Halorhodospira halophila SL1: one gene and its partner. The protein of the gene in region 1 interacts with the protein of each later gene in a pairwise test. Links are inferred from orthologs where the notes say so. Each region holds a gene or a part of one and is shown on either strand. Other genes may lie near its edges. The genes, in order: ftsZ and HHAL_RS05130.

Region 1 (9,301 bases):
GTCGTGAGTGGTATCCCGGATCCGCAGCGGGTGGGGCGCGTCGCCGTGCTGATGGGCGGCACCTCGGCCGAGCGGGACATCTCCCTGCGCAGTGGCGGCGCGATACTCGCGGCGCTACAGCGCTGTGGCTACGACGCCGAGGCCTACGATCCCCGTGACCGCGCCCTGGAAGGGCTGCGCGGCTACGACGTGGTCTTCATCGCCCTTCACGGGCGGGGCGGTGAGGACGGCACGGTCCAGGGACTGCTGGATCTGCTCGGAATCCCGTACACCGGCAGCGGTGTCCTCGGCTCGGCGCTGGGCATGGACAAGTGGCGCTGCAAGCGGCTCTGGCAGGGCAGTGGCCTGCCCACGCCGGCGGGTCAGTTGCTGACCGGCGACCGCCCGGTCCTCGACGAGGGGGTGGGTTACCCAGTGATCGTCAAGCCCGCCCGCGAGGGGTCGAGCCTCGGCATGAGTCGGGTCGAGGGGCCGGAGGAGCTGGCCGAGGCCTACCGCGTGGCAGCGGCCTACGACGATACCGTCCTCGCCGAGGCCTGGGTCGAGGGCGAGGAGTACACCGTGGCGCTGCTCGGTGATCAGGCGTTGCCGTCGATCCGACTGGAGACCCCGCACGCCTTCTTCGACTACGCGGCCAAGTACCAGGCCGAGGACACCGGTCACCACTGCCCGAGCGGTCTCGGGCCGGAGGAAGAGGCCGAACTTGGCGCCCTGTGTCGGGAGGCCTTTATCGCCAGCGGCGGGAACGGCTGGGGGCGTGTGGATGTCATGCGGGACACCGGCGGACGCTGGTGGCTGCTGGAGGTGAATACCATCCCCGGCATGACCGATCACTCGCTGGTGCCCATCGCGGCGGCGCAGGCCGGGATCGGCTTCGACGAGCTGGTGGCCCGCATCCTGGGGGAGGCGTTGCGATGAGCCGTGAGGATTGGAGTGACCTGCTGGGCCGCCGCTCCTCCCGGCGCCCGCAGGGGCGCGCCGCTTTGCTGCCGGCGATGCCGGGGCTGCGGGGCTGGCTGTGGGGCGGTGCGGTGGCGTTGCTCGCCACCGGCGCCGCGGGTATGGCCAGCGTGGCGCTGCAGGAGGGGCGGATCCTGCCCCTTGAGCGGGTGGAGCTGACCGACGCGCCGCAGCGTGTGGCGGGGGAGGATCTGCGCCAGGCCCTGGTGCCGCACTTGCATCGAAGTGTGCTGGGCGTGGATGTCCGCGGTGCGCGGGACGCCCTGGAGGCGCTGCCCTGGGTGGAGCGTGCTGCGGTGCGGCGGGCCTGGCCCGGCAGCATCCAGGTCACGCTGCATGAGCGGGAGCCGCTGGCGCGCTGGGACGAGCACGCCCTCATCGACCGCAGCGGCGAACGCTTCGAGCCGCCGGTGGAGAGCATCCCGGAGGTGCTCCCGGAACTGCGCGGGCCGGAGGGCAGCGAGGGTGAGGTGGCCCGGCTGTTTAAACAGATGCAGGAACAACTGGACAAGCGGCACGTCAATCTGGTGGCGCTCAGCCTCTCCCCTCGGGGGTCGTGGAGCGCACGGCTGGAGGATGGCGTGGAGATGGCCCTGGGCCGGCAGCACCCCGGCGAGCGCGTGGAGCGCTTCGCAGCCGTGCTGCCGACCCTGGAAGAACGGGAAGAGGCCCCGATGGAGCGGGTCGATCTGCGCTACCCCAACGGCTTTGCCGTGGCCTGGGGTGCAGCAGACGAAGCGGACTAAGGCGGAGCAGAGCATGGTGCGAAAGAGCGAAGACAGCCTGTTGGTGGGCCTCGATATCGGCACCTCGAAGGTGGTCGCCATCGTCGGTGAAGCCAAAGAGGATGGCGAGCTGGAGGTGATCGGCGTGGGCAGCCACCCGTCCCACGGGTTGAAGAAAGGCGTGGTGGTGAACATCGACTCCACGGTGCAGTCGATCCAGCGCGCCATCGAGGAGGCCGAGCTGATGGCCGGCTGCGAGATCCACTCGGCCTACGTGGGGATCTCGGGCAGCCACATCCGCAGCCTCAATTCCCACGGCATGGTGGCGATCCGGGATAAGGAGGTCCGCCAGGCCGACCTGGAGCGGGTGCTCGATGGCGCCAAGGCGGTGGCGATCCCGGCGGATCAGCAGATCCTGCACGTGATCCCGCAGGAGTTCGTCATCGACAGCCAGGAGGGCATCCGCGACCCGCTGGGTATGGCCGGCGTGCGCCTGGAGGCGCGGGTGCACATGGTCACCGGCGCGGTCTCGGCGGCGGACAACATCACCAAGTGCGTCCGCCGCTGCCAGCTCGACGTGGACGACATCGTCCTGCAGCAGCTGGCGGCAAGCCACGCCGTGCTCAGCGACGACGAGAAGGAGCTGGGCGTCTGCCTGGTGGACATCGGCGGTGGCACCACCGATATCGCGGTGTTCACCGGCGGTGCCATCCGCCATACCGCCGTGATCCCCATCGCCGGGCACCAGGTCACCAACGACATCGCCGTGGCGCTGCGCACGCCAACGCACCACGCCGAGGACATCAAGGTCCGCTATGCCTGCGCGCTGTCGCAGCTGGCCAACCCCGAGGAGAGCATCGAGGTGCCGTCGGTGGGGGATCGGCCGCCGCGCCGGCTCTCCCGCCAGTCGCTGGCCTCGGTGGTGGAGCCGCGCTACGAGGAACTGCTCGCGCTGGTGCAGTCCGAGCTGCGCAAGAGCGGCTTCGAGGACCTGATCCCGGCGGGCATCGTGCTCACCGGTGGCAGCTCGAAGATGGAAGGGGTGACCGACCTGGCCGAGGAGGTCTTCCACCTCCCGGTGCGCATCGGTGTGCCGAAGTTCGTGACCGGGTTGTCGGACGTGGTCCGCAATCCGATGTATTCCACCGGCGTGGGCCTGCTCGCCTTCGGCGCGCGCAACCGTGACAGCGGGATGTCGCCGGCGCTGGCGCAGGACGCCGGGATGAGCGCCCTGTGGGGGCGGATGAAGAACTGGTTCAAGGGCAATTTCTAGTCATTTCAGTAATCGCTAGCGTCCGGGACGCTTGAGGAGGGCAGCATCATGTTTGATCTGATGGATACCGCCAATCAGAACGCGGTCATCAAGGTGATCGGAGTCGGCGGCGGCGGTGGCAACGCCGTGCAGCACATGGTCGAGAGCGAGATCGAGGGTGTGGAGTTCATCTACGCCAACACCGACGCCCAGGCCCTGGCCAACACCCGTGCCGGGGTCACTGTGCAGCTGGGCTCGGGCATCACCAAGGGCCTGGGGGCCGGCGCCGATCCGACCACGGGTCGGCAGGCGGCCGAGGAGTCCCGCGACCGCCTCCAGGAGGTGCTCGACGGGGCCGACATGGTCTTCATCACCGCCGGCATGGGCGGTGGCACCGGCACGGGTGCGGCCCCGGTGGTGGCCGAGGTGGCCCGCGAGATGGGCATCCTGGCCGTGGCCGTGGTGACCAAGCCGTTCCCCTTCGAGGGCAACAAGCGCATGGGCGTGGCCCAGGAGGGCATCAAGGAGCTGGAGAACAGCGTCGATTCGCTGATCACCATCCCCAACGAGCGGCTGCTGCCGGTGCTCGGCAAGAACCTGACCCTGATCGACGCCTTCAAGTCGGCCAACGACGTGCTCCACGGCGCCGTGCGCGGCATCGCCGAGCTGATCACCCGGCCGGGCCTGATCAACGTCGACTTTGCCGACGTCCGCACGGTGATGTCCGAGATGGGCATGGCGGTGATGGGCAACGGCGTGGCCTCCGGCGAGGGGCGTGCCCGTGAGGCGGCGGACCGGGCCATCGCCTGCCCGCTGCTCGAGGACTTCAACCTGGCCGGCGCCAACGGCGTCCTGGTCAACGTCACCGGCGGCTACAACCTCTCCATCGGCGAGTTCGACGAGGTGGGCAACGCGGTGCGCGAGTACGCCTCCGACGAGGCGACCGTGGTCGTCGGTGCGGTCATCGACCCCGAGCTGGAGGATGAGCTGCGCGTCACCGTGGTGGCCACCGGGCTCGGTCCGGCGGTCCAGGCCGCGGGGGATGTGGCCAAGCCGTCCCAGCAGGCCCAGCCGGGTCCCCGTAAGAACACCGGCGAGGTGGACTACGCCCAGTTGGACCGGCCCACGGTGATCCGGCAGAACGCCGCCAACGAGCGCAAGGAGGCGGACGCCGATGGCGACATGGAGTACCTCGACATCCCGGCGTTCCTGCGTCGCCAGGCGGACTGAGCGGCAGCGCCGTTGTTGCGCTGCAATATACTTTTTGGATTTGTTACACTAATATTTCGCGACGTCTTGCCGCTACCAAAGGGTGAAGGCGGTGTGTCCGGTCGCGCGGGTTGCGTCTGAGCACACAAGTAGCCGCATGAGCAGTGGAGCCGAGCCGAGCCATGATCCGTCAACGCACCTTGAAGAACAGCATCCGCGCGACCGGCGTGGGCCTGCACACCGGCGAGAAGGTCTACCTGACCCTCCGTCCGGCTCCGGCCAATGCGGGGATCATATTCCGGCGCACTGATCTCGACCGCGAGATCAAGGCAACCGCCGCTGCCGTGGGCGACACCCGCCTGTCCACCTGCCTGGTGGAAGACGGGGTGCGGGTTTCCACCGTCGAGCACCTGCTGTCGGCGCTGGCCGGGCTGGGGATCGACAACTGCTATGTCGATCTCTCCGCGGCCGAGGTGCCGATCATGGACGGCAGTGCGGCGCCCTTTGTCTTCCTGGTGCGCTCCGCAGGGATCAAGGAGCAGGAGGCGCCCAAGCGCTTCGTGCGCATCCTGGAGCCGGTCCAGGTTGTTGATGGTGACAAGTGGGTGGCCTTCGAGCCCTTCGAGGGCTTCAAGGTCAGCTTCACCATCGATTTCGACCACCCGGTCTTCCTCGATCAGCACGCCCGTGCCGAGGTGGATTTCTCCTCGACCTCCTTCATCAAGGAGGTCAGCCGTGCGCGGACCTTCGGCTTCATGAAGGAGATCGAGGCCCTGCGGGCCTCCCGGCTGGCCCTCGGTGGCAGCCTCGACAACGCCATCGTGGTCGACGACTACCGGGTGCTGAACGAGGACGGGTTGCGGTACCGGGACGAGTTCGTCAAGCACAAGATCCTCGACGCCATCGGCGACCTTTACCTCTTGGGTAGCAGCCTGATCGGCTCGTTCCACGGGCACAAGTCCGGGCACGCCCTCAATAACCGCCTCCTGCGCAAGCTGCTCGAGCACGAGCACGCCTGGGAGGAGGTGACCTTTGAGGAGCTGGACGAATTGCCCATCGCCTACGATCAGCCGGTGGTGGCCTGAGCGCCGCAGCAGCTTGCGGTCCAGGCCGGCCAGCCGGTAGGGTGTAGCTTTCTACCTGAAAGCTGGCTATGGATCTCTCGCTAACCCGCGCGATTCTCTTCGATCTGGACGGGACGCTGGTGGACAGCGCCCCGGATCTGACCGTCGCCATCAACCAGGTGCTCGCCGAGCGGGACCACGCCCCGGTGACCGAGGAGCAGGTCCGCGGTTGGGTGGGCAATGGTGCCCGTCGGCTGGTGGCCCGCGCCCTCACCGGCGCGGACGACGGCAACCCGCCAGAAGAGGAGCTGGACGCCGCGCTCGAGCGCTTCTTCGAGTGCTACGGCGAGGCCGTCTACGTACACAGCCGCCCCTACCCGGAGGCCGTCGAGACCCTGCAGGCCCTGGCCCAGGCCGGCATGCGTCTGGCCGTGGTCACCAACAAGCCGCGGCGCTTCGCCGAGCCGATCCTCCAGGGCATGGGGGTGACGGATGCCATCGACGTGGTCGTTGGCGGCGAGTGCACCGAGGCCCGCAAGCCCGACCCGGAGCCGCTCCGGCTGGCCATGGAGCGCCTGGGGGCGGCGTCGCGGACCGTGCTGATGGTCGGTGACTCGCGAACCGACGTGGAGGCGGCGCGCAACGCCGGTATTCCGGTGGTGTGTGTGCCCTACGGCTACCGCCGCGGGGTGGCGCTGGAAGACCTGGGCGCCGACGCCATCGTGGATGATCTCAGCGGCGTGGTCGCGCTGCTACGCGAGGCGGCCTGAGGCCATGAAAGAGCACGAGTTCCACAGCCTCGCCGAAGCCGGGTACACCCGTATCCCGCTCATCCGCGAGGTCCTGGCCGATCTCGACACCCCGCTGTCCACCTATCTCAAGCTCGCCCGCGGGCCGCGCTCCTTCCTCTTCGAGTCGGTGGAGGGCGGTGAGAAGTGGGGCCGCTACTCCATCATCGGGCTGCCGGCCCGGACCGAGATCGCCGTCTACGGGCACCGGGTTGAGGTCCGCCGCGATGGCGCGCTCGTCGACGAGCAGCAGGTGCGCGATCCGCTGGCCTGGATCGAGGCGTATCAGCACCGTCATCGCGCCGCGACGCCCTCCGGATTCCCGCAGATGCCGCGGTTCCTGGGGGGGCTGGTGGGGTACTTCGGCTACGACACGGTGCGCTACGTCGAGCCGCGGCTGGCCGCTAGCGCCCCGGAAGACCCCCTCGGGCTGCCGGACATCTGCCTGGTGGAGGCCGAGGAGGTGGTCGTCTTCGACAACCTCGCCGGGCGGCTCTATCTGGTGGTCCACTGCGATCCGCGCGAGCCGGACGCCTATGCAGCCGGCCTGGCACGGCTGGACGAACTGGCCGGGCGGCTGGCCGAGCCCCTGGAGCGCACCCGGCGTCCGGGCGGCGGCGTGGCGGCGGGGGAGCCCCGCTACAACTTCACCCAGGCCGGGTTCGAGGCCGCGGTGGAGCGGATCCGCGAGTACATCGCCGCCGGCGACGTGATGCAGGTGGTCCCGTCGCAGCGCATGAGCATGCCGTTCAGCGCGGAGCCCCTCGATCTCTACCGCGCGTTGCGCTGCACCAACCCCTCGCCCTACATGTACTTCCTCGACCTCGGCGCCTGCCAGGTGGTCGGCTCCTCGCCGGAGATCCTGGTCCGCCTCGAGGATGGCGAGGTGGCCGTGCGCCCGATTGCCGGGACCCGCAAGCGCGGCGCCACCGAGGCCCGCGACCAGGAGCTGGAACAGGAGCTGGTCTCCGACCCGAAGGAGATCGCCGAGCACGTGATGCTCATCGACCTCGGGCGCAACGACGTCGGCCGGGTCGCCGAGACCGGCACGGTGCGCCTGACCGAGCGCATGGTGGTGGAGCGCTACTCCCAGGTCATGCACATCGTCTCCAACGTGGTCGGGCGGCTGCGACCGGGGCTCGGTCCCATGGACGTGCTGCGGGCCACCTTCCCGGCCGGCACGGTCTCCGGCGCGCCGAAGATCCGTGCCATGGAGATCATCGACGAGGTCGAGCCGGTCAAGCGCGGTGTCTACGCCGGCGCCGTCGGCTATCTCTCCTGGTCGGGGAACATGGACACCGCCATCGCGATCCGGACCGCGGTGGTTCACGATGGCCAGGTCCACGTCCAGGCGGGTGCCGGTGTGGTCGCAGACTCGGTTCCCGAGCTGGAGTGGAAGGAGACCCTGAACAAGGGCCGGGCGCTGCTGCGCGCCGTCGAGATGGCCGAGGCTGGCTTATGATCCTGATGATCGATAACTACGACTCGTTCACCTGGAATCTCGTCCAGTATCTGGGCGAGCTGGGTGCCCGAGTCGAGGTGGTGCGCAACGACGAGATCAGTATCGACGAGGTGCGCCGCCTGCGCCCGGAGCGCATCGTGATCTCCCCGGGGCCCTGCACCCCCAACGAGGCCGGCGTCTCGCTGGAGGTGGTCCGCGCCCTGGCCGGCGAAGTGCCCATCCTCGGTGTCTGCCTGGGGCACCAGACCATCGGGCAGGTGTTCGGCGGCCGCGTGATCCGGGCCCGCGAGGTCATGCACGGCAAGACCTCCCCGGTGCGCCACCGCGGCCAGGGGGTCTTCGCCGGTCTGCCCGAGCCGCTGGAGGCCACCCGCTACCACTCGCTGATCGTCGAGCGCGAGAGCCTTCCGCAGGAGCTGGAGATCACCGCCTGGACCGAGGGGCCCCACGGCGCCATCGACGAGATCATGGGGCTGCGCCACCGCCGACTGCCGGTGGAGGGCGTGCAGTTTCACCCCGAGTCGATCCTTACCTCCGCCGGGCACGATCTTCTGCGCAACTTCCTGGAGCAGCCCCGCGCCGTCGCCTGAACCCTGCGCCCTGAACGCTGCACACTGAACCGAAAAAAACCGAGGCACCCTATGGACCTAACCGCCGCCCTTCGTCGCATCACGGAGAACCAGGATCTCAGCCCCGATGAGATGACCGCGGTCTTCCGCACCATCATGACCGGCGGGGCGACGCCGGCGCAGATCGGTGGCTTCCTCATCGGCATGCGGCTCAAGGGGGAGACGGTCCAGGAGATGGCCGCCGCCGCCTCGGTCATGCGGGAGCTCGCCGAGCGGGTCGATGTCGGCGACGACTTCCACCGCCTGGTGGACACCTGCGGCACCGGTGGCGATGCCCGCGGCACCCTGAACGTCTCGACCGCCGCCGCCTTCGTGACCGCCGCCGGGGGCATCCCGGTGGCCAAGCACGGCAACCGCTCGGTCTCCGGGCGCAGCGGCAGCGCCGACCTGCTCGAGGCCTGCGGCGCCACGCTGGAACTCAGCAGCGAGGCGGTGGCTGAGTGCATCCGTCGGGTCAACGTTGGTTTCCTCTTCGCCCCGCTGCACCACAGCGCCATGAAGCACGCCGTGGGACCGCGCAAGGAGCTCGGGGTCCGCACCCTGTTCAACCTGGTGGGCCCGTTGTCCAACCCCGCCGGGGCGCGGCGCCAGCTGCTCGGGGTCTTCGGGCAGGAGTGGGTGCGCCCGGTGGCCGAGGTGCTCCAGGCGCTGGGCAGCGACCACGTGCTGGTGGTCCACGCCGAGGACGGGCTCGACGAGATCAGCATCGCCGCACCGACGCGGATCGCCGAGCTGCGCAACGGCCAGATCGAGGAGTACACCGTCACGCCGGAGGATCTGGGGCTGCGCAGCGCGCCGCTCAATGAGGTGACCATCTCCGGCACCAAGGACAGTCTGGCGATGATCCGTGCCGCCTTCTCCGGCGAGCGCATTGCCGCCATGGAGCTGATCGCCGCCAACGCCGGCGCTGCGCTCTATGTTGGCGGCGAGGCCCCCGATCTGCGTCGTGGTGTGGAGCGAGCCCGGGAACTCATGACCTCCGGTGCCGCCGCTCAGACGCTGGAGCGCTTCGTGGCGACGACCAAGGAACTCGCCCAATGAGCGCGCCCGGGACGCCGGATATCCTGCGCCGCATCCTGCGCCGTAAGGTCGAGGAGGTGGTCGAGCGGGCCGAGAGCCGCTCGCTGCGCGAGCTCTCGGCCGCTGCGGCCGATCTGCCGCCGACCCGCGGGTTCCGCGACGCGCTGCTGCAGCGGATCGAGGCCGGGGGTA
Region 2 (16,251 bases), 1.2 Mb from region 1 along the record:
CCGGTGGGCCACCGCCTCCAGGCCGTCGGCGGTGATCTCCAGCTCGCAGCCATCGCGGGCGAACAGCACCTGGTACTGCCGGACCAAGGCGTTGCGCGGCTCGGTGAGGATGCGGATCAGGTGCTCGGTGGCTAGCGGCTGCAGGGTCTCGACCACCGGCAGGCGGCCGACCAGCTCGGGCAACAGGCCGAAGCGCTGCAAGGCGGCGGCGGCGCCCGGCACCGCCGGCTCGTCGGCGGCGGCGGTGAACCCCACCCCGGGGCGCTGCGCGGCCAAGGCCTCCAGGCCCTCGAAGGCACCACCGCAGATGAACAGGATCTGACCCGTGTCGACGGTGACCGGACTGCCCTGGCGGCCAGCGCTGGAGACCGTGAGCCGGCGACCCTCGAGGAGCTTGAGCAGGCCCTGCTGCGCCCCCTCGCCGGCCAGGTCGGGCTCCCCGCCGATCCCGTCGCGGGCGGCCAGCTTGTCGATCTCGTCGATGTAGACGATCCCCCGGGCGGCCCGCTCCGGGTCGCCATCACAGGCCGCGAGCAGCCGCCCGATCACCGCCTCGGCGTCGTCGCCCGCGTAGCCCGAAGCGGTCAGGGTGGTGGCATCCACGGTCACGAAGGGGACCTCGACACAGCGCGCCAGGCACTCGGCCAGGTGGCTCTTGCCGGTGCCGCTGGGGCCGACGAGCAGGATGTTGCTCTTACCCAGCTCCACCGACTCGCCGCGGGCCGCCGCCACCAGCCGCTTATAGTGGTTGTAGACGGCGACCGAGAGCACCTTCTTGGCCTGCTCCTGCCCCACAACGTACTGGTCGAGGTAGCGTCGCAGCGAGCGCGGAACCGGCAGCGCGGCGAGGATACGTTCCTGACGATGCTGCCGATCAGCTTCCAGGGTCGCGTTGCAACTGGCGATGCAGTGCTCGCAGATGAAGGCCGCCTCACCGCCGATCAGCGGCCCGGCGATCTGCTCCTCGTACCCGCAGAACGAGCAGCGCCGCTCAGCGTCTGTAGGCACCCCCGCGGCGCTCTCAGGGACATCCAACCAGGCCCCGGATACATCGCCACACCATCCCGGCATGTCACTCTCCCCGCTGCTCGTTGCCATGGGCCTCACCCCGTTGCAACGGCCAACCAGCAACAACCTTGAGAGTGATATACTCACCACCATGGACCGGAAACTACTCGACATCCTCTGCTGCCCGATCACCAAGCGCCCGCTGCAGCCGCTCTCAACGCAGGAGCTGGAGGCGCTCAACCGCCACATTGCCGATGGCCAGGCCCGTTACCTGGACGACACGGTGGTCGATACCCCGCTCGACGAGGGGCTGATCACCGACAACGGCAGCCGCATCTACCGGGTGGACGACGGCATCCCGGTGATGCTCGAAGAGCGCAGCATCCCCGGCACTGCCGCCGGGCGCGACTGAGCGGCGAGTCCCCGGCGGGAACGCGGTGAGCGAGGCAGGCCAGAGCATCGGCACAGCGCTGCACGAGGGCACCGAGGCGCTGCGGGCCGCGAGCGCAACGGCCCGACTGGATGCTGAACTGCTGCTCGCCGAGGTGCTCGGCGTGGGCCGCAGCCACCTGTTCGCCTTCCCGGAGCGGCCGATCCCGGCGGCGACCATCGAGGCCTATCGCGCCCTGATCGCCCGCCGGCGAACCGGTGAGCCGGTGGCCTACCTGATGCGGCGCTGCGAGTTTCGCGATCTGACCCTGAGCGTAACCCCCGCGGTCCTCGTCCCCCGCCCCGAAACCGAGCACTTGGTCGAGCAGGCGGTGGCCTGCCTGCCCGCCGGCGGCCAGGTGCTGGAGCTGGGCACCGGCAGCGGCGCCATCGCCCTGGCGGTGGCCCATGAGCGCCCCGATGCGCGGATCACCGCCACCGAACGCAGCACCGCGGCGCTGGCAGTGGCGCAGGAAAACCGACACCGCCTGGGGCTCTCCGAGGTGCACCTGACCCCGGGCGACTGGAACGAGGGCATCCCCCCGGGCCCCTTTGACGTCATCGTCAGCAACCCACCCTACGTGCAGACCACCGCCGCCGAGTGGGGGAACGGCGCCCTGGAACACGAACCACGGGAGGCACTGGCCGCCGGCCACGACGGTCTTGCCGACATCCGCAGCCTCGTACCGCCGGCCACCGCCGAACTGGCCCGGGGCGGCTGGCTGATCCTCGAACACGGCGCCCGACAGGGCGGGGCGGTGCGCGAACTGCTCCAGGCTGCCGGGCTGGAAGCGGTACGCACCGAGTGCGACCTGGCCGGACTGGAGCGGCTCACCCTGGGGAGGCGGCCATGAACGACGAGCAGCTCATGCGTTACAGCCGGCAGATCATGCTGCCGGAGCTGGACATCACCGGACAGGAGCGCCTGGCCGCTAGCCGAGCGCTGATCGTCGGCGCCGGGGGGCTGGGATCGCCCGTGGCCCTCTACCTCGGCGCGGCGGGCGTTGGAGAGCTGCGCATCGCCGACGACGACGTCGTCGACCTATCTAACCTGCAGCGCCAAATCGCCCACCGGCAGGACGCCCTCGGCCAGCCCAAGGCCGCCTCGGCCACCCGGGCCGTCACCGCCCGTAATCCGGAGATCACCGTCACCCCCCTGGAGGAGCGCCTGGACGGCGAACGCCTGGGCGCGGAGGTGGGCGCCGCGGATGTGGTCATCGACGCCACCGACAACTTCGCCACCCGCTTCGCCCTGAACGCCGCCTGCGTAGCGGCCCACCGCCCCCTGGTCAGCGCCGCGGTGATCCGCTGGGAGCTGCAGGTGTCCGCCTTCCGGCCCGGCGGGCGCCCCTGCTACCGCTGCATCTACGCCGAGGGGGATGAGCCGCAGTTGACCTGCAGTGAGAGCGGGGTCCTGGGCCCGCTGCCCGGCGTTGCCGGGAGCCTGGAGGCGGTCGAGGCGATCAAGATCCTCACCGGCGCCGGTACTCCTCTCTTCGGCCGCCTGCTGGTGGTCGACGCGCTACGTATGCGCCTGCGCACGCTGACAGTCAACGGCGACCCGCACTGCCCGGTCTGTGCCGAGGCCCCCTAGACCGGGTCAGTGGTAGCTATCACTGCCCGGGGCGGCGTTCCCGTCGCTGAGCGCCTGCGCCACGTCGACCCGGTCGTAGCTGTAGGTAGCCCCGCAGAACTGGCAGCGCACCTCGACCACCCCCTCCTCAGCGAGGACCTGCTCCACTTCCTCGCGGCCGAGGCTACGGAGGATGGAGGCGATCCGCCCTGCCGAACAACGACAGCGGAAGGCGAGCGCCCGCGGCTCGAAGACCCGCACGGTCTCCTGATGGAAAAGCCGGTGCAGGACCTCGTTGACCGGGCGCTCCAGGAGCTCGCGGTCGGTCAGCGTCTCCGCCAGGTAACCGATGCGGTCCCAGGCGTCGGGGTCGGCCTCGGTGGGCTGGGTGCCGCCGCTGGCCGGCAGCCGCTGAAGCAACAGCGCGCCGGCCCGCTGGCCGTCGCAGGCCAGGTGCAGGCGGGTGGGCAGCTGCTCGGAGTCGCGGAAGTACCCCTCCAGCGTGGCGGCCAGCCCGGCGTCGTCGAGCCCGACCACCCCCTGGTAGCGCTGCCCCTCCTCCGGCTCGATGGTGATGGCCAGGCGACCGCCGGCACACAGCTCAGCGAGCCCGCCCCGGGTGGGCTCGCCCTGGTAACGGGCGGTACCGCGCAGGGTGCCCTCGGAGGCGTCCACCTGGACCAGCAGCATCGGCACGGCGGCCTCCTCGCCCCCCTCCACCTGGAGGCTGAGCACGCCGTCGGAGCGGATGGTGGCGCACATCACCGCCGCCGCGGCCATGGCCTCGCCGAGCAGGCGGGCCACCGCCGGCGGGTAGTCGTGGTGCTCGCGGACGGCGGCGAACGCCTGCTCCAGCTGTACAATCTCGCCGCGTACGTCGGCGTTTTCAAAGAGAAACCGTTGACTGGCGTCGCTCACGATCCGTCCAGCTTCTTCTTGAGCAGCTCGTTGACCTGCTGCGGGTTCGCCTTGCCGCCGGAGGCCTTCATCACCTGACCGACAAAGAAGCCGAAGAGCTTCTCCTTGCCGGCGCGGTACTGCTCGAGCTGCTGCGGGTTGTTGGCGATGGCCTCGTCGACCAGCGCCTCGATGGCCGAGGTGTCGGTGACCTGCTTGAGTCCCTTCTTCTCGATGACTTCGTCCGGCTCGCCTTCGCCCGCCCACATGGCCTCGAAGACATCCTTGGCACCGCGGCTCGAGAGGGTTTCGTCCTCGACCCGGGCCACCAGCTTGCCCAGCATCTCCGGGGTGACCGGTGATTCGGCGATCTCCAGGCCGTCCTTGTTCAGGTAGGCCAGCAGCTCGCTCATCAGCAGGTTGGCGGTGCGCTTGGCGAAGCCGCCGGACTCGCTGACGGCGTGCTCGAAGAAATCGGCCATGTCCCGGGTGGCCGTCAGCACACCGGCGTCGTAGGCCGGCAGGCCGTACTCCTCCTCGAACCGCCGGCGTTTCTCGTCGGGCAGTTCGGGCAGGGTCTCCCGCACCTCGTCGACCAGCGCCGCATCCACCTCCACGGGGAGCAGGTCCGGCTCCGGGAAGTAACGGTAGTCGTTGGCCTCTTCCTTGGTCCGCATGGAGCGGGTGACGCCCTTGTCGACGTCGTAGAGGCGGGTCTCCTGCACCACCTCGCCGCCGGATTCGAGCAGGTCGATCTGCCGCTCGACCTCGTACTCGAGGGCCCGCTCGACGAAGCGAAAGGAGTTGAGGTTCTTGAGCTCGGCCCGGGTGCCGAACGCCTCCTGCCCGACGGGGCGCACCGAGACGTTGGCGTCGCAGCGGAAGGACCCCTCCTGCATGTTGCCGTCGCAGATCTCCAGATAGCGCACCAGGGCGTGGAGCTTCTTCATGTAGGCGGCGGCCTCGGCCGGCGAGCGCAGATCCGGTTCCGAGACGATCTCCATCAGCGGCGTACCGGCACGGTTGAGATCGACCCCGGTCATGCCGTGGAAGTCTTCGTGCAGGGACTTGCCGGCATCCTCCTCGAGGTGGGCGCGGGTGATGCCGATCCGCTTGCTGGCGCCGTCCTCGAGCTCAATGTCCAGGTGCCCGCCCTCGACGATGGGCAGGTCGTACTGCGAGATCTGATACCCCTTGGGCAGGTCGGGGTAGAAGTAGTTCTTGCGCGCGAAGACCGAGCGCGGCGCGATCCGCGCGTCGACGGCCAGGCCGAACTTGATGGCCATGCGCACCACTTCGCGGTTGAGCACGGGCAGGACCCCGGGTAGGCCGAGGTCCACCGGGCAGGCCTGGGTGTTCGGCTCGGCGCCGTAGGCGGTCGGCGCGCCGGAGAAGATCTTGGTGCGGGTCGCGAGCTGCGCGTGGATCTCGAGACCGATGACGGTTTCCCACTTCATGGGTGAGGTCGCTCCGTAGGCTTTGGGCGCGTCGGGCGGACGCGGGCGTTGGTTCCAGGGTGTCCGGGGTCGCCCCGCATCTACTCGAACCCTTCGGGAACCTGCTTGTGCCAGTCCGTGACCTGCTGGTACTTGTGCCCGACGTTGAGCAGCCGGGCCTCATCGAAGTAACCACCGATCAGCTGCAACCCCACGGGCCGCCCGCGGGAGAAACCGGCGGGCACCGACAGGCCGGGCAGACCGGCGAGGTTCACCCCGAGGGTGTAGATGTCGGAGAGGTACATCTGCACCGGGTCGTCGGCGCGCTCGCCCAGGTCGAAGGCCGGGGTCGGTGAGGTGGGGCCGGCCAGCACGTCGACCTGATCCAGGGCCTGGCGGAAGTCGTCCGCCACCAGCCGGCGAACCTGCTGCGCCTTGCGGTAGTAGGCGTCGTAGTAGCCGGCGGAGAGCGCGTAGGTACCCACCAGGATGCGGCGCTGGACCTCGTCGCCGAACCCCTCGGCGCGGCTGCGCTTGTAGAGGTCTTCCAGGTCCTGGGGATCGGCACAGCGGTGGCCGAAGCGCACGCCGTCGAAGCGCGCCAGATTGGACGAGGCCTCGGCCGGTGCGATGACGTAGTACGCCGGCAGCGCCAGCTCCATGTTGGGCAGCTGCACCTCGACCAGCTCGGCGCCCTCGCCCTCCAGGACCTGCAGCGCTGCCTCGACCCGGGAGCGGACGTCAGCATCCAGCCCCTCGCCGAAGAACTCCTTCGGCACACCGATGCGCAGACCTCTGATCGAGCGGTTGAGCGACTCGCTGTAGTCGGGCACCACGTGATCGACACTGGTCGAGTCGCGCTCGTCCAGGCCGGCCATGCCGCCGAGCAGCAGCGCCAGATCCTCGGCGGTACGGGCGAACGGACCCGCCTGATCGAGGCTCGAGGCGAAGGCCACCATGCCGTAGCGCGATACGCGGCCGTAGGTGGGCTTGAGCCCGCAGATGCCGGAGAGGGCCGCCGGCTGCCGGATGGAGCCGCCGGTGTCGGTGCCCGTAGCCGCTGGCGCCAGGCGCGCCGCCACCGCAGCGGCCGACCCGCCGGAGGAGCCGCCGGGCACCGCGTCCAGGTCCCAGGGGTTGCGCACCGGACCAAAGTAGCTGGTCTCGTTGGACGACCCCATGGCGAACTCGTCCATGTTGGCCTTGCCGAGCATCACCGCACCGGCCTCGGCCAGACGCCGCACCACGGTCGCGTCGTAGGGGGCACGAAACGGCTCAAGCATGCGCGAGCCGCAGGTGGTCGCCACGCCGTCGGTGCAGAAGATGTCCTTGTGGACCAGCGGCACGCCCGTCAGCGGGCCGGCCTCGCCGGCGCGCAGCCGGGCGTCGGCGGCGTCGGCGGCGGCCCGCGCCTGCTCGGCGGTGACGGTGATCAGGCTGTTGAGCCTGGGATCGAACTGCTCGATGCGCTTGAGCAGGGAATCGGTGAGTTCACGACTAGAGATCTCTCCGGCGTGCAGTGCTGCGGAGATCTCGGCGACGGTCTTCTGATGCATGGGCGTTCGGCTTCCGTTACTCGACGACGCGGGGGACGAGGTACAGGCCGGCTTCGACGGCCGGGGCCCCGGACTGGTAGTGCTCGCGCAGATTGGGTTCGGTGACCTCGTCCGGGCGCAGCCGCTGCGTGGCATCCCACGGGTGGGCCATGGGCTCGACGCCGTCGGTATCGACATTCCCCATCTGCTCGACGAACGCCAGGATCCCGGTCAGGTCGCGGGCGTAGCCGGAGACCGCCTCCTCGTCGATCCGGATGCGTGCCAGGTGCGCAATCTGCTGCACCTCATCTGCGTCGATGGCCATAGAGCCTCTCTCCCCCTTAACTGGCGCGATAGCAACCGCAGAACCTACCATAGCCCCGAGCTTGCCCAAACCCCGGGGCACTGCTAGATTGAGCCACCTTCGACCTTAGGAACGCTGGGCATGTTTAAGGGTATCCGCGGACTCTTCTCCAACGATCTATCCATCGATCTTGGCACGGCCAACACACTGATCTACCTGCGCGGCCAGGGCATCGTGCTGAGCGAGCCGTCGGTGGTCGCCATCCAGCAGGATCGTGACGGCGGCAGCAAGCGCATCGCGGCCGTCGGTGCCGAGGCCAAGCGCATGCTCGGGCGCACCCCGGGGACCATCCGCGCCATCCGCCCCCTGAAGGACGGCGTCATCGCCGACTTCACGGTGACCGAGAAGATGCTCCAGCACTTCATCAAGAAGGTGCACGAGGCCCGTTTCTTCAAACCCAGCCCGCGCGTGCTGGTCTGCGTGCCGTGTGGCTCGACCCAGGTCGAGCGGCGCGCCATCCGCGAGTCGGCGGCGGGAGCCGGGGCCCGCGAGGTCCACCTGATCGAAGAGCCCATGGCGGCGGCGATCGGCGCCAACATGCCCGTCGATGAGGCCAGCGGCTCGATGGTGCTCGACGTCGGCGGCGGCACCTCGGAGGTGGCCGTGCTCTCGCTCAACGGCATCGTCTACTCCGCGTCGGTTCGCCTCGGGGGCGACCGGTTCGACGACGCCATCGTCAATTACGTCCGGCGCAACTACGGCATCCTGATCGGCGAGGCGACCGCCGAGCGCATCAAGCAGGAGATCGGCACCGCCTTCCCCGACACCGAGGTCCAGGAGATCGAGGTCCGGGGGCGCAACCTCGCCCAGGGCGTGCCGCGCAGCTTCACCCTGAACTCCAACGAGATCCTCGAGGCTCTGCAGGAGCCGCTCTCGGGCATCGTCTCGGCGCTCAAGACCGCCCTCGAACAGACGCCGCCGGAACTCGGCGCCGACGTCGCCGAGCGCGGCATCGTGATCACCGGCGGCGGGGCGCTGCTGCGCAACCTCGATCGGCTGATCATGGAAGAGACCGGGTTGCCGGTGGTCGTCGCCGACGAGCCGCTGACCTGTGTCGCCCGTGGCGGTGGCCGGGCCCTGGAGCTCATGGACGAACGGGGCGCCGATCTGTTCGTCAGCGAGTAGGCGGACCACCGCAGCTGCAAACCCCGGCGGGGCCTGCGTTAGACTGTCAGGCCCCGTAAGCTGATGCTGCGAGGCTCGGTGAACCATTAAGCCGTTATTCACACAGGGTCCCTCGGCCACCGTGCGCCTGGTGCTGCTGGCTACGGTCTCGATCCTGCTCATGAGTCTGGACCACCGCGAGCACCTCGTCGAGCCGGTCCGCGAGACCGTCTCCGGGGTGGTGTATCCGTTGCGGTTCGTCGTCGACGCCCCCTTCTCCATCGCCGAGCGGGTCTCCGAGCGTCTGGCCACCCGCCACCAGATCATGGAGGAGAACCGCCAGCTGCGCGACCGACACCTGGAGTACCAGGAGCGCCTGCAGAGGATGCACAGCCTGGAGCGGGAGAACGAGCGCCTCCGCGATCTGCTCGGCTCCTCGGAGCGGCTGGAGACCGAGGTGGCCATCGCCCAGCTGATGCGCGTCGAGCTCGACCCCCACACCCACTTGGTGGAGATCGACCGCGGCTCCCGGCAGGGGGTCTTCGTCGGCCAGCCGGTCCTCGATGCCAACGGGGTCATGGGTCAGGTGGATCGCGTCGGGGCCCACTCGGCCAGCGTGCGGCTGATCTCCGACCCGAGCCACGCCATCCCGGTGGAGAACAACCGCAACGGGCTACGCACGGTCGCGCTGGGCAGCGGCGACCCGCAGCGCCTGGAACTGGCCAACGTGCCGGGCAACGCGGACCTCCGCGAGGGCGACCTGCTGACGGCCTCGGGCCTGGGCGGCGCCTTCCCCCGGGGCTACCCGGTTGCCGAGGTGACCTCGGTGGAGGTCGAGGCCGGCGAGCCCTTCGCCCGGGTGACCGCCCGCCCGGCCGCCGAGCTGGATCGCAGCCGTAAGCTGCTGCTGGTCTCCGTGGCCGAGAACGCGGATGATCAGGCCGGGGACGACGAGGCGGCGGACAACGAGAGCGAGGACGCGTCTTGACCGGGCATCGGCCACGCAACGGCGGCGGGATCATCCTGCTCAGCTTCATCATCGCCCTGATGCTGACCATCGTCCCCATGCCGGGCTGGGCGCAGGAGTTCCGCCCGGAGTGGACGGCGCTGATCCTGCTCTACTGGGGCCTGGCACTGCCCGAGCGGGTGGGCGTGGGCGTCGGGTGGCTGGTGGGGCTGTTCCAGGACGCCCTGCTCGGGACCCTGCTCGGGCAGCACGCCCTGGCCTTCGCCCTGATCGCCTTCCTGGCCCTGCGGCTGCACCAGCATCTGCGCCTGGTGCCGGTCTGGCAGCAGGCGGTGGTGGTACTCGGGCTACTGGTGGTCGCCCAGCTGGTCGTCTTCTGGATCAACGGCATCATCGGGCGGCCGGCTCCGGAGTGGCAGGCGTGGGCCGCGATCCTGGTCGGCGCTGCCATCTGGCCGTTGGTCTTTCACATCATGAGGGGGGTGCGGCGCCGCTTCCAGGTGCAGTGACACCGGCAAGGGCGGCGGGCAACGAGGTAGCTGGTGAGCCTTTCCATCCGTGATCAGCAACAGGATGCCTCCAGGATCCAGCGACGGATCGTGGTCGCCGGTGTGCTCTGCATCCTGGTGGTCGCCGGGCTGATGACCCAGATGGTGCGCCTGCAGGTGGTCGATCACCACCACTACGCCACCCTCTCCCAGGAGAACCGCATCAAGGTCAACGCCATACCACCGAGCCGTGGCCAGATCCTGGACCGCAACGGCGCCATCCTCGCCGAGAACCGCCCCTCGTACCAGCTAGTGGCCACGCCGGAACGCATCCCGGATATCGAGACCATGCTCGATGAGGTCAGCGACATCATCGAGCTCACCGACGCCCAGCGCAAGCGTTTCCTCAACCGCCTGAGCAACTCGCGTCACTTCGAGGCCCTGCCGCTGCGCACCCGGCTCGACGAGGAAGAGGTCGCCAAGCTCGCCGTCCACCGCCACCGCTTCCCCGGCCTGGAGGTGGACGCCCGGCTGGTGCGCCACTACCCGGAAGGCCACACCGGCAGCCATGCGGTGGGCTACGTAGGGCGCATCACCGCCCGGGACCTGCGCCGCATCGACCGCTCGGCCTATCGCGGCACCAACCACATCGGTAAGAGCGGCGTCGAACACGCCTATGAGCAGGTCCTCCACGGCGAGGTGGGCGTCGAACGCGTCGAGACCAACGCCGCCGGGCGGGTGCTACGCACCCTCGACCGCCACCCGCCGCGCTCCGGTGACGATCTGATCCTGACCCTGGACATCGACCTGCAGGCTGCCGCCGAGCGCGCCCTCGGCGATCAGCGCGGGGCGGTGGTGGCCATGGATCCGGACAACGGCGACATCCTGGCCCTGGCCAGTCGCCCGCACTACGACCCCAACAAGTTCGTCCGGGGCATGACCTCCGAGCGCTTCCAGGAGCTGGAAGACACCGGCTGGCAGCCGCTGATCAACCGGCCGATCCGCGGGCTCTATCCACCGGCCTCCACCATCAAGCCGTTCGTCGGCCTGGCCGCCCTGGAGCACGACGTCATCCGCCCAGACACCGAGGTCCACTGCGACGGCACCTACCATGTGGAGGGTCGCGACGAGCCCTTCCGCTGCTGGCGCGACTGGGGCCATGGCGACACCGACTTCGTCCAGGCCGTGGCCGAGTCTTGCAATGTCTTCTTCTACGACACCGCCTTCCGCCTCGGCATTGACCGCATGTCGGCGTTCCTGGAACCGTTCGGTTTCGGCACCCCGACTCAGGTAGACACCTCGGGCGAGCGCAGCGGCATCCTCCCCGATCGCGACTGGAAGCGCCGCGCCCTGGGCGGCGGCTGGTTCCACGGAGAGACGGTGATCACCGGTATCGGCCTGGGCTACTTCAGCACCACGCCGCTGCAGCTGGCTCGGGCCACCTCGATCCTCGCCAACCAGGGACGCATCGTGGAACCGCGCCTGGTGCAGGCGGTCCGCGACGGCGAGCAGGGGCACGAATCACGAACCGCCGCCACTACCCCGCAGGAGCGCATCGAGTTGAGCAACCCGGAGCACTGGGAGCTCACCACCGAGGCCATGCGCGCCGCCGTCGAGCACCCGCGCGGCACCGCCCGGCTGATCGGCGACGACCTCGAGTACAGCCTGGCCGGCAAGACCGGTACGGCGCAGGTCACCGAGAGCCACGAGGACGACGACGCGGACGTCCCCGAGCACCTGCGCAGTCACGCCCTGTTCATCGGGTTTGCCCCGGCGGAGACCCCGGAGATCGCCGTCGTGGTGGTGGTCGAGAACGCCGAAGGCGGCGGTGGTGCTGCAGCCGCCCCGGTGGCGCGGGCCGTCACCGACGCCTGGCTGATGGATGATTACACCTTCCTCGAGGACCTGGAGGCCGGCCGCATCGACGAGAGCGAGGTCGAGGACGAGGAGGATGCGCCCATGGAGCTGATGCCATGAACACCAGCGCCCTACCCGGCAGCCAGGGGGTCGGAGTCCGTCTCTCGTTCCTGCAGTCGCGGCTGCACCTGGACGGACTGCTGCTGACCGCACTGATCGCCGTCGCCGCCTTCGGCGTAGCGGTCCTCTACAGCGCCTTCGGGGAGGACTGGGCGCAGACCCAGAATCAGGTCATCCGCGTCTCCTTCGGCTTCCTGGCACTGTTCGCCTGCGCCCAGATCCCGCCGCGCACCCTGCGCCGCTGGGCACCGTGGGTCTTTGCCGTCGGCATGGTGCTGCTGGCAGCGGTGATGGTCCTGGGCGTCATCGGCCAGGGGGCACAGCGCTGGATCGACCTCGGCTTCATGCGCTTCCAGCCGGCCGAATTGATGAAGCTCGCCCTGCCGCTGCTGCTCGCCTGGCTGCTCGCCGACCACGATATCCCGCCCCGGCCCCGGCGCGTCATGCTGGCCCTAGTGTTGATCACCGTGCCGGCGGCGCTGATCGCGATACAGCCGGACCTGGGCACCGCCATGCTGGTCGCGGCATCGGGATTCTTCATCCTCTTCCTGGCCGGCCTGGGCTGGCGCTGGATCGTGGGCGGCGCCGCCCTGGCCAGCGCCATTGCGCCACTGCTCTGGTTCTTTGTCATGCACGACTACCAGCGCGCACGGGTGCTGACGTTTCTCAACCCCGAGAACGACCCCCTGGGCGCGGGGTACCACATCATCCAGTCGAAGATCGCCATCGGCTCCGGCGGGCTCTTCGGCAAGGGCTGGCTCAACGGCTCCCAGGCCCACCTGGAGTTCATCCCCGAGCGCCACACCGACTTTGTACTGGCGGTGGTCGCCGAGGAGTTCGGTCTTATGGGGGTGGCCCAGCTGCTGGCCGTCTACCTGATCATCGTCGGCCGCGGTCTCTACATCGCCGCCCGCGCCCAGGACAACTTCAGCCGGCTGCTGGCCGGCAGCATCTCGCTGACCTTCTTCATCTACGTCCTGGTCAACGCCGGGATGGTCTCGGGACTGCTGCCGGTGGTCGGACTGCCCCTACCCCTGGTCAGCTACGGCGGCTCGTCACTGGTGACCATCATGGCGGCTTTCGGTATTCTCATGTCGATCCATACCCACCGTCGTCTCTGGTCGTGAGGGCCTGTAGTCGGACATGAACCTACGCCTCCGTTCCGCCACCGTGGCCCTGCTGTGCGGCAGCGCGCTGCTGGCCACCGCCACGGCCTCCACCGAGCCCGAGCGCTTCGCCGACGAAGTCGCTGAGCGCCACGACCTGGACGCCGGACACCTGCGCACGGTGCTCGCCGCCGCCGAGCACGACGAGCGGGTGCTCGAGCGCATCGCCTCCCCAGCCGAGGGCCTCCCCTGGCACGACTACCGCGAGATCTTCCTCACCGAGGAGCGCCTCGAGGCCGGGCTCGGCTACTGGGCCGAGCATCAGGACCTGTTGGCCGAGATCCACGATGAGCACAGGGTCCCGGAACCGGTGATCCTGGCCATCCTCGGCGTCGAGAGCTACTACGGCACACGCCGGGGCGACCACCGCGTCCTGGACGCCCTGACCACCCTCGGTTTCTCGGACCACCCCCGCGCCGGCTTCTTCCGCGATGAACTGGAGGCCTTTCTGCTGCTCAGCGCTGAGAACGAGTGGGACGCCACTGAGCCCACCGGCTCCTACGCCGGCGCGCTGGGCAAGCCGCAGTTCATCCCGTCGAGCTACCGCGCCTATGCGGTGGATCAGGACGGCGACGGCCGCCGCGACCTCCTCGACAACCCAGCGGATGCGGCCGGCAGCGCCGCCCACTACCTGGCCCGGCATGGCTGGGAGCCCGACGCTCCGGTAGCCCGGGCGGTGGAGGCCGAGGGATCGGCCTGGCGAGACGCCCTGGCCGCCACCGACCGTCCCGTCGCCCCCCGGCAGAGCGTCGACGAACTGGCGGGTCTCGGGGTCGAGGTGCCGGACGAGCTGGACGGCGACACCCCGGCCGCCCTCATCGAGCTCGAGGGCGAGGACGGCACGGAGCTGTGGCTGACGCTGCAGAACTTCTACGTCCTCACCCGCTACAACCACAGCGCCCTCTACGCCATGGCCGTGCACCAGCTGGCCGAGGCCCTGGCCAGGGAGCACGCCGAGTGAGGTCGCTGGCCACGGCACTGCTCGGACTCGCCGGCGGGGCGGCGCTGCTGGCCGGCTGCGCGGCACCGGAACGCGACGAGCTGGAGCCGCCACGACCGGACGAGGATCCTGCCGAGCGGGTGGCCACCGACGGGGCCTCGGACCGGGACCCCGAGGAGCTGGCCCGACTCCCCGACGCCGTCCCGCAGGACGTGCCGCCGAGCCGCTACGGCAACCCCGAGCAGTACGAGGTCTTCGGCGAGACCTACGCCACCATGAGCCGGGAGGAGGCCGAGGGCTTCACCCAGCGCGGCCGCGCCTCCTGGTACGGCACCAAGTTCCACGGCCGGCGCACGTCCAGCGGCACGCCCTACGACATGTACGCCATGACCGCCGCCCACCGCGAGCTGCCGCTACCGACCTGGGTGGAGGTCGTCAATCTGGAGAACGACCGCCGCGCCGTGGTCAAGGTCAACGACCGTGGCCCCTTCGTCGACCCCGACGAACGCATCCTCGACCTCTCCTACGCCGCTGCAGTGCGCCTCGACATCGCCGACCAGGGGACCGCACCGGTCCAGATCCGCGTGGTCACCCCGGACGACCCGCCCCAGAGTCCGGCGAAGGACGCCGATGCCGAGGCCGGCGACCCACCGGCGGAGGGCGGTGTCGAGACCTTCAGTGTGGACGACGAGCAGGAGCCCGACGCCATCGAGGAACTGCTCGCCGCGCAGGAGGAGGCCGACGCCGAACCCGGGGACGAGACCCCCTCCAGCGAGCCGCCGGCCGGGGTCCGGGTCCGCACCACCGACCGACTGCTGCAGGACGCCGAGGCGGTCCAGCCCATCGCCGTCTACTTGCAGACCGGGGTCTTCGGTCAGCGCGAGAACGCCGAGCGGATGGAGGCACGGCTCGCTGACCTCGACCTCGAGGCCGAGGTCAGCGTCGAGGAGATCGGCGACGCCGACGGCTCCCTCCACCGGGTTCGCCTGGGCCCGCTGGAGAACCTCGCCGAGATCGACCGAGTGGAGCAGGGTCTGGACGAGGCGGGGATCGATCACTATAGGGTCAGCCCGTAACACCCGCCCCCACCCGCAAACACGTTACAATGGTGTCCTGTTGTGCCATCCGTCGAGACCGCTGCCAGACCGATGATGAGACGAACCCTGCTACGAGTGCTGGTGCCCGCCCTGCTGACCGTCGGGCTGATTCCCATGGCCATGGCCGACGAGCGCTGGGGCACCCCCATCGTCGAATCGGTGCCGACGCCGTCCCCGCCGAGCGTCGGCGCACCCAGCCACCTGCTGGTCGACATGCACAGCGGCTACATCCTCGCCCACCGCGACCCTGAGGAGAGCTGGGAGCCGGCCAGCCTGGCCAAGATCATGACCGCCTACGTGGTCTTCGAGGAACTCGCCTCCGGGCACATCGGGCTTGAGGACAAGGTCACCGTCAGCGAGAAGGCCTGGCGCTCCAGCGGCTCGCGGATGTTCCTGGAGGTCGGCACCGAGGTCACCGTGGCCGAGCTGCTGCAGGGCCTGATCGTCCAGTCCGGCAACGACGCCGCGGTCGCGCTGGCCGAGCACGTGGCCGGCGACGAAGAGACCTTCGCCCAGGTCATGAACCAGTACGCCAGCCGCCTGGGCATGGACAACACCCACTACACCAACGCCACGGGCATGCCCCACGAGCAGATGCGTACCACGGCCCAGGATACGGCGCGCCTGGCCCGAGCGATGATCGATGATTTCCCCGAGTTCTACGACTGGTATTCGCAGCGCTCCTTCGAGTACGCCGGGATCAATCAGCACAACCGCAACCGTCTGCTGTGGCGGGACGAGACCGTCGATGGCCTGAAGACCGGCTACACCAGCTCCGCCGGCTACAATCTGGTCACCTCCGCCGAGCGCGGCGGCATGCGCCTGATCTCCGTGGTCCTCGGCACCGAGAGCGAGGACGCTCGGGCACAGCAGAGCCTGCAGCTGCTCAACTACGGCTTCCGCTTCTTCGAGACCCACCGACTCTACAGCGCCGGGGAGCAGCTCACCGAGGCGCGCGCCTGGATGGGCGAAGGCGACTCGGTGGCCCTGGGCATCCCGGACAACCTCTACGTGACCATCCCGCGCCAGGAATACGACAACCTGAGCGCCTCGGTGAGCGTGGACGGCCAGATCCGCGCACCGGTGGAGGCCGGCGCCAAGCTCGGCACCCTGAAGATCGAGCTGGCCGGGAGCGTCATCCACGAGGAGCCGCTGATCGCCATGGAGGATGTCGCAGAGGGCGGCCTGTGGCGCCGGATGATCGACCAGGTCTGGCTGCGGTTCGAGTAGCCGATGGGCACACCGGCGACCTGCTACCTCAACGGCGAGC

The links.
Region 2: the proteins of ftsZ (region 1) and HHAL_RS05130 interact in binary tests that used the Escherichia coli proteins (3 or more experiments, as listed by UniProt). The link is inferred for Halorhodospira halophila SL1 from one-to-one orthologs.

The regions. Positions count from the first base shown.
Region 1 is NC_008789.1:2,283,555-2,292,855, reverse strand. The notes cover bases 2,159-5,086. They hold ftsZ (cell division protein FtsZ), read left to right. Parts: upstream 2,159-3,006; coding sequence 3,007-4,167; downstream 4,168-5,086. Other genes in these bases: lpxC (UDP-3-O-acyl-N-acetylglucosamine deacetylase), read left to right, coding at 4,329-5,086; ftsA (cell division protein FtsA), read left to right, coding at 2,159-2,958. In the rest of the region: murB (UDP-N-acetylmuramate dehydrogenase), read left to right, coding at 1-7; HHAL_RS10550 (D-alanine--D-alanine ligase), read left to right, coding at 4-918; HHAL_RS10545 (cell division protein FtsQ/DivIB), read left to right, coding at 915-1,706; more of ftsA, read left to right, coding at 1,720-2,158; more of lpxC, read left to right, coding at 5,087-5,231; HHAL_RS10525 (phosphoglycolate phosphatase), read left to right, coding at 5,300-5,980; trpE (anthranilate synthase component I), read left to right, coding at 5,985-7,460; HHAL_RS10515 (anthranilate synthase component II), read left to right, coding at 7,457-8,050; trpD (anthranilate phosphoribosyltransferase), read left to right, coding at 8,102-9,130; indole-3-glycerol phosphate synthase TrpC, read left to right, coding at 9,127-9,301. UniProt on the Escherichia coli protein: Essential cell division protein that forms a contractile ring structure (Z ring) at the future cell division site. The regulation of the ring assembly controls the timing and the location of cell division.
Region 2 is NC_008789.1:1,069,494-1,085,744, forward strand. Bases 6,375-9,345 are described here. They hold HHAL_RS05130 (rod shape-determining protein), read left to right. Parts: upstream 6,375-7,323; coding sequence 7,324-8,367; downstream 8,368-9,345. Other genes in these bases: gatA (Asp-tRNA(Asn)/Glu-tRNA(Gln) amidotransferase subunit GatA), read right to left, coding at 6,375-6,899; gatC (Asp-tRNA(Asn)/Glu-tRNA(Gln) amidotransferase subunit GatC), read right to left, coding at 6,916-7,203; mreC (rod shape-determining protein MreC), read left to right, coding at 8,453-9,334; mreD (rod shape-determining protein MreD), read left to right, coding at 9,331-9,345. Also shown: ATP-dependent Clp protease ATP-binding subunit ClpX, read right to left, coding at 1-1,071; HHAL_RS05095 (Trm112 family protein), read left to right, coding at 1,070-1,420; prmC (peptide chain release factor N(5)-glutamine methyltransferase), read left to right, coding at 1,446-2,291; HHAL_RS05105 (HesA/MoeB/ThiF family protein), read left to right, coding at 2,288-3,031; Hsp33 family molecular chaperone HslO, read right to left, coding at 3,038-3,928; Asp-tRNA(Asn)/Glu-tRNA(Gln) amidotransferase subunit GatB, read right to left, coding at 3,925-5,364; more of gatA, read right to left, coding at 5,445-6,374; more of mreD, read left to right, coding at 9,346-9,822; mrdA (penicillin-binding protein 2), read left to right, coding at 9,856-11,778; rod shape-determining protein RodA, read left to right, coding at 11,775-12,905; mltB (lytic murein transglycosylase B), read left to right, coding at 12,922-13,905; HHAL_RS13445 (septal ring lytic transglycosylase RlpA family protein), read left to right, coding at 13,902-14,960; HHAL_RS05165 (D-alanyl-D-alanine carboxypeptidase family protein), read left to right, coding at 15,033-16,211; HHAL_RS05170 (aminotransferase class IV), read left to right, coding at 16,215-16,251. UniProt on the Escherichia coli protein: Forms membrane-associated dynamic filaments that are essential for cell shape determination. Acts by regulating cell wall synthesis and cell elongation, and thus cell shape.